One region of the Pseudomonas fluorescens group sp. PF-1 genome, then DNA from elsewhere that is predicted to be linked to it. Evidence: predicted binding sites of a transcription regulator. Region 1 holds the regulator's gene; the other holds the start of a gene.
The links. The regulator sigma-54, encoded in region 1, starts transcription at its own class of promoters, with help from an activator protein. The targets are predictions, from matches to a motif close to ANTGGCATNNANNTTGCTNT.
Positions count from the first base shown of each region.

Region 2: the regulator sigma-54 is predicted to act here: its motif matches at 2,076-2,095, upstream of glnA (type I glutamate--ammonia ligase).

Region 1 is NZ_JBTMNG010000002.1:1,282,046-1,285,647, forward strand. It holds gene rapZ (RNase adapter RapZ) at 1-303, opposite strand, end outside; gene ptsN (PTS IIA-like nitrogen regulatory protein PtsN) at 306-770, opposite strand; gene hpf (ribosome hibernation-promoting factor, HPF/YfiA family) at 783-1,091, opposite strand; gene ACX3YD_RS20460 (RNA polymerase factor sigma-54) at 1,166-2,659, opposite strand; gene lptB (LPS export ABC transporter ATP-binding protein) at 2,844-3,569, opposite strand; gene lptA (lipopolysaccharide transport periplasmic protein LptA) at 3,569-3,602, opposite strand, start outside.
Region 2 is NZ_JBTMNG010000002.1:630,470-634,071, forward strand. It holds gene ACX3YD_RS17650 (cupin domain-containing protein) at 1-392, opposite strand, end outside; gene glnA (type I glutamate--ammonia ligase) at 575-1,981, opposite strand; gene thiI (tRNA uracil 4-sulfurtransferase ThiI) at 2,310-3,602, shown strand, end outside.

The sequences.
Region 1 (3,602 bases):
AAAACGCTTGAGCAAGGTTTCTTCGTCGGCATCCAGGTACAGAACATCGCACTGGATATGCCGGCTGCGGACTTCTTCGAGCAATTCGGGGAATCGCGACAAGTGACTTGGCAGGTTGCGTGCATCAATGGACACGGCCACCAGCGGCTGTGCCAGTTCGGTGTGGATCAATGCGCGTTCGGCGAGTTCCGGCAGCAACCCGGCGGGAAGGTTGTCGATGCAGTAGTAGCCACTGTCCTCGAGTACATCAAGGGCGGTGCTTTTACCTGAGCCGGAGCGGCCACTGACGATGATCAAGCGCATGATTACTGACCGTTTTGCTCGTCCAGGACAACCTGATACAAGGCTTCATTGCTCGGGGCGCTGCGCAGTTTTTCGCGCACTTCCTTGCGGTCGAGCATGCTGGCAATTTGGCGCAAAAGTTCCAGGTGCGCATCGGTAGCGGCTTGCGGGACCAGTAGAACGAACAACAGGTCAACCGGTGCGCCGTCGATGGCGTCGAAATCTATGGGGGCATCGAGGTGCATCAGGGCACTGATGGGTGAAGAGCAGCCCTTCAGGCGACAGTGGGGAATGGCGATGCCGTTGCCAAAACCCGTCGAGCCGAGTTTTTCACGGGCAATCAACGCCTCGAAGACATCTTGCATCTCCAGATCCGGCACTTCCCGGGCGATCAGGTTGGCAATTTGTTCGAGGGCTTTCTTTTTACTGCCGCCCGGCACGTTCACAAGTGAACGGCCGGGGGTCAGGATGCTTTCAAGTCGGATCATGGGTTGGGGGTGTTAACGACCGGTAGCGCCCTGGAGGAGGCTCTGGGTCTTTTCCTTATGCTTTTTGAGTTGTTTATCCAGCTTGTCGGTCAGTGCGTCGATCGCCGCGTACATATCGGTATGTTCCGCGTTCGCGACCACTTCATTGCCGGGAATATGCAGCGTGGCTTCGATTTTCTGCTTCAACTTTTCGACGGTCATCGTGACCTGTACGTTGGTGATCTTGTCGAAGTGCCTCTCTAACCGTTGGAGTTTTTCGCCGATGTAGGTGCGAAGAGGTTCGGTCACTTCCAGTTGGTGTCCACTGATGTTGACTTGCATACAGCTTCTCCTTCGTTGCCAGTGCATAAAGCGGTAGATCAAATGACCTACCACTGGAACGCTGTGGCGTGGCTCTACATCAACCGCTTGCGTTCGCTCGAAGGCGCGATCCCAAGGGATTCGCGGTACTTGGCGACGGTGCGGCGAGCCACCTGAATGCCTTGTGCCTCCAGTAAACCAGCGATCTTGCTGTCACTCAACGGCTTTTTCTGATTTTCCGCGGCAACCAGTTTTTTGATGATCGCGCGGATCGCCGTGGACGAGCATTCGCCGCCTTCGGAGGTGCTGACATGGCTGGAGAAAAAGTACTTCAGTTCATATATGCCCCGAGGGGTATGCATGAATTTCTGTGTGGTCACCCGTGAAATTGTCGACTCGTGCATGCCAACCGCCTCGGCGATGTCATGCAGGACCAACGGTTTCATGGCTTCGTCGCCGTACTCCAGGAAGCCGCGCTGATGCTCGACAATCTGGGTGGCAACTTTCATCAGGGTTTCATTGCGGCTTTGCAGGCTCTTGATGAACCAGCGGGCTTCCTGCAACTGATTGCGCATGAACGTGTTGTCGGCGCTGGTGTCGGCGCGACGCACGAAACCGGCGTACTGGGCGTTGACCCGAAGACGCGGTACCGATTCCTGGTTGAGTTCCACCAGCCAGCGTTCGTTGTCCTTGCGCACGATCACGTCGGGAACCACGTATTCGGCTTCAGTGGATTCGATTTGAGAGCCCGGGCGCGGATTAAGGCTTTGAACCAGTTCGATCACCTGGCGCAGCTCATCTTCCTTGAGCTTCATGCGGCGCATCAGCTGGCTGTAATCGCGGCTGCCGAGCAAGTCGATGTAGTCGATGACCAGGCGCTTTGCTTCGGCGAGCCAAGGGGTTTTGGCCGGCATCTGGCGTAATTGCAGCAGCAGGCATTCGCCCAGGTTGCGGGCGCCGATTCCGGCGGGTTCGAATTGCTGGATGCGGTGCAGGACGGCTTCGATTTCGTCCAGCTCGATGTCCAGCTCCGGGTCGAAGGCTTCGAGTATCTCCTCGAGCGTCTCGTCCAGGTAGCCCTGATTGTTGATGCAATCGATCAGGGTCACGGCGATCAGGCGATCGGTGTCGGACATGGGCGCCAGGTTCAATTGCCACAGCAAATGGCTTTGCAGGCTTTCACCGGCCGATGTGCGGGTGGTGAAATCCCACTCGTCGTCATCGTTGCTCGGCAGACTGCTGGCGCTGGTCTGGTAAACGTCTTCCCAGGCGGTATCGACGGGCAGTTCGTTGGGGATACGCTCGTTCCAGTCGCCTTCCTCGAGGTTATCAACCGTCGGTGCGCTTTCCTGGTAGGAGGGTTCCTGAATGTCGGGGTTGGGTTTCTGTTCGGCGTTGTCGGCCAAGGGGTCGCTGTTATCGAAGTCGTCGCCTTCTTCCTGGCGTTCGAGCATCGGATTGGACTCCAGGGCCTCCTGGATTTCCTGTTGCAGGTCCAGGGTCGACAATTGGAGCAGGCGGATGGCCTGTTGCAGCTGCGGTGTCATCGTCAGCTGCTGGCCCATTCTTAAGACTAGCGATGGTTTCATGGCAGGGGCTAAACACCTTATTCGCCGGCGCACATGCGCCATCCACTACAGGGCGCCGGAGCGCCAAACATAAGCAAATTATATGCCTGAAACTGAAGTGTTTGCCTAGAGCGCTGTAACAATAAAAAAGTGTTGATTTTTTATCGAGACAAGCGCTCGGTCGACTAGCCAGACACCTCGGTGCTTACAGGCGGAACTCATGGCCCAAATACACTTCCTTGACCAGATCGTTGGCCAGGATGGTTGCAGCGTCGCCTTCGGCGATCAATTGGCCATCGTTGACGATGTAGGCGGTTTCACAGATGTCGAGGGTGTCACGGACGTTGTGGTCGGTGATCAGCACGCCAATGCCCTTGGCCTTGAGGTGATGGATGATCTGTTTGATGTCGCCTACCGAAATCGGGTCCACGCCGGCGAAGGGCTCGTCGAGGAGGATGAATTTCGGGTTGGTGGCCAATGCCCGGGCGATTTCCACACGGCGGCGTTCGCCACCGGACAGGCTCATGCCGAGGTTGTCGCGGATGTGGCTGATGTGGAATTCCTGCAGCAGGCTTTCCAGCTCCTTGCGGCGACCGGCCTTGTCGAGTTCCTTGCGGGTCTCCAGGATCGCCATGATGTTGTCGGCGACCGAGAGTTTGCGGAAGATCGACGCTTCTTGCGGCAGATAGCCGATACCGGCCTTTGCGCGGCCGTGCATTGGCTGGTGGCTGACGTCCAGGTCGTCGATCAGTACGCGGCCCTGATCGGCCTGTACCAGGCCTACGATCATGTAGAAACAGGTGGTCTTGCCGGCGCCGTTAGGGCCTAGCAGGCCAACGATCTGACCGCTGTCGATGGACAGGCTGACATCACGGACGACCTGGCGGCTCTTGTAGCTCTTGGCCAGATGCTGAGCTTTCAGAGTTGCCATTACTGGGCCTTTTGCTCGTCGGTTTTCTTCTTC
Region 2 (3,602 bases), 650 kb from region 1:
CCAGCATAGAACACAATAAGTTCTACCGGCTTGTTACCGGTCTTTCCACGATGCGTGATATTGACCATTTCAGCCAGCGCGTCGCCCTGTTTGAAGTGCTGGATCTTGCCGTTGTCCCTGCTTTCCACCGTCAATTCGCCCGCAAGAATGTATGCCGCGTTGGGGATCGGGTGGGTATGCCAGTCGAGTTCGGTGTTGGCAGGTATCTTGAGTTTGAGTATTGACAGTTCGGGTGCGGCGTCGGGGTAGCGAATGTAAGGCGTGCTGTCCCAGGATGTGCTGGTTTGCAGCAGGATTTTACGTTCGATACCCGCCGGAGGTGAGGCGGGGCTGCAGCCCAGCAACGCAGTGGTCAAAGTGGCGATCAGGGGTGTGAGCAGGCAGGTCTTCATTCTTCCATCCATTGAATTCAAGCAAGTCGATATAGGCTACGAGCTACTCGAATGGATTGATGCCGGACGATGCTGTGAATGTCCGAGGAGAATGAGCAAGCAGTTGTCGGAAACTGCCCACAAAAAAGGCCTTCCGAAGAAGGCCTCTTTTTTGTCACGCCGCTTGCGCAGGCGCTACCGGATTAGCAGCTGTAGTACAGCTCGTATTCCAGTGGGTGTACGAAGGTACGAACCTTGATTTCTTCTTCGCTTTTCAGGGCGATGTAAGCGTCGATGAAGTCGTCGCTGAAAACGCCGCCTTTGGTCAGGAACGCACGACCTTTGTCCAGCTCTTCCAGGGCTTCTTTCAGGCTGCCGCAAACTTGTGGGATCTCTTTCGCCTCTTCAGGCGGCAGGTCGTACAGGTTTTTGTCAGCGGCGTCGCCAGGGTGGATCTTGTTCTGGATGCCGTCCAGGCCAGCCATCAGCAGTGCGGCGAACGCCAGGTACGGGTTGGCAGCCGGATCCGGGAAGCGCGCTTCGATACGGCGGGCTTTCGGGCTCGACACGTAAGGAATACGGATCGAAGCAGAACGGTTGCGAGCCGAGTAGGCCAGCATTACTGGCGCTTCGAAACCTGGAACCAGACGCTTGTAGGAGTTGGTGGCCGGGTTGGTGAAGCCGTTCAGGGCCTTACCGTGCTTGATGATGCCGCCGATGAAGTACAGGGCGGTATCGGACAGGCCGGCATAGCCTTCGCCTGCGAAGGTGTTCTTGCCATCTTTCCAGATGGACATGTGTACGTGCATACCCGAACCGTTGTCGCCGTACAGAGGCTTAGGCATGAAGGTAGCGGTACGGCCGTAGGCATCGGCAACGTTGTGCACGACGTACTTCAGGGTTTGGGTTTCGTCGGCTTTCTTCACCAGGGTGTTGAACTTGACGCCGATTTCGTTCTGGCCGGCAGTTGCCACTTCGTGGTGGTGAACTTCGACGGTCAGGCCCATTTCTTCCAGTGCGTTGCACATGGAGGTACGGATTTCGTGGTCGTGGTCGAACGGTGGAACCGGGAAGTAGCCGCCTTTGACGCCTGGACGGTGGCCCTTGTTGCCGCCTTCGATGTCCTGGTCGGACATCCAGGAACCTTGTTCGGAGTAGATCTTGAACATGGAACCGGAAATGTCGGACTTGAACTTGACCTGGTCGAAGATGAAGAACTCTGGCTCTGGACCGGCGAACACGGTGTCACCGATACCGGTGGCTTTCAGGTGCTCTTCGGCGCGCTTGGCGATCGCACGCGGGTCGCGATCGTAGCCTTGCATGCTCGAAGGTTCGATGATGTCGCAGACCAGGATCAGGGTCGGCTCTTCGGTGAACGGGTCGAGAACGGCGGTGGAATCGTCCGGCATCAGGATCATGTCGGAGGCTTCGATGCCTTTCCAGCCAGCGATGGAAGAACCGTCGAACATCTTGCCGACTTCGAAGAAGTCTTCATCCAGCGCGTCGCGAGCCGGCATGGTCACGTGGTGCTGAGTGCCTTTGGTGTCCGTGAACCGCAGATCAATCCACTTGACGTCATGATCTTTGATGAGTTGAACCGACTTCGACATAGTGTCCTCCGGGTGGCTTAGGGCTGGTAGTGGATGCCCTTAAATGTTTGTGATGCCGGCGCGAATACTCTGCCAAGGCAACCTGCCTCACAAGGGAGCAAATTGCATGCCAGTGCCCCAGCATGGGTTTTTTGCCCCAATTTCACGCTTATAGAGGTGCGAGGCCTATAAATGCTTGAATTTGCGCCCCTTAATGTGGCGCTCAGACCTCAAAGTGACCTGTTTTGGTGCGTGCAAAACCTTCTGCACATTAACTGGTTAAACCTTGAGCAATTTCCGCTATAATCCGCGCCCCCCTTTTTCGGCTGGCCCAGCGCGCGCTGTTTTCATGAAACTAATCGTAAAAGTCTTTCCCGAGATCACCATCAAGAGCCGCCCGGTACGGATGCGTTTCATCCGCCAATTGGCCAAGAACATCCGTGCCGTGCTCCGCGATCTGGACCCGGCTGTGGTGGTGAACGGTGTGTGGGACAACCTCGAGCTGGAAACCCGTGTCAGCGACCCCAAGGCCCTGAAAGAGATGGGCGAGCGCCTGAGCTGCATGCCGGGCATCGCGCACTTCCTGCAGATCGACGAATACCCGCTGGGCGATTTCGACGACATCGTCGAAAAGTGCAAGCAGCACTACGGTGATGCACTGGCCGGGAAGATTTTTTCGGTGCGCTGCAAGCGCGCCGGCAAGCACCCATTCAGCTCGATCGACATCGAGAAATATGTCGGCAGCCAGTTGCGCCGTCAGTGCGGTGCCGCCGGGATCGACCTGAAAAAGCCGGAAGTCGAAGTCCGCATCGAAGTTCGCGACCAACGGTTGTTCGTGATCCACAGCCAGCACAACGGCATCGGCGGTTATCCGCTGGGTGCGCTGGAGCAGACGCTGGTCTTGATGTCCGGCGGTTTCGACTCGACCGTCGCTGCCTACCAGATCATGCGCCGTGGCCTGATGGCCCATTTCTGCTTCTTCAACCTGGGCGGCAGGGCCCATGAATTGGGCGTTATGGAAGTCGCGCATTTCATCTGGAAGAAGTACGGCAGCTCCCAACGCGTGTTATTTGTCAGTGTGCCGTTCGAGGAAGTGCTGGGAGAAATTCTCGGTAAAGTCGATAACAGTCATATGGGCGTAGTATTGAAGCGTATGATGTTGCGCGCTGCGTCCCAAATCGCCGATCGCCTGCACATTGATGCATTGGTTACCGGTGAAGCGATTTCCCAGGTTTCGAGCCAGACACTGCCGAACCTGTCCGTGATCGACTGCGTGACCGACAAGCTGGTGCTGCGCCCACTGATCGCCAGCCACAAGCAGGACATCATCGACCTGGCCAACGAAATCGGCACCGCCGACTTCGCCCGGCACATGCCGGAGTACTGCGGGGTCATTTCGGTGAATCCCAAGACGGCGGCCAAGCGCCATCGGGTGGAGCACGAAGAGAAAGAATTCGACATGGCGGTGCTTGAGCGTGCGCTCGAGAACGCCAAACTGGTGCCGATCGATCGCGTGATCGATGAATTGGGCCAGGACGTTCAGATTGAAGAAGTCAGCGAAGCGCTGGCCGGTCAGATCGTGATCGACATCCGCCACCCGGATGCCGCCGAGGATGACCCGCTGGAACTCGCTGGTATCGAG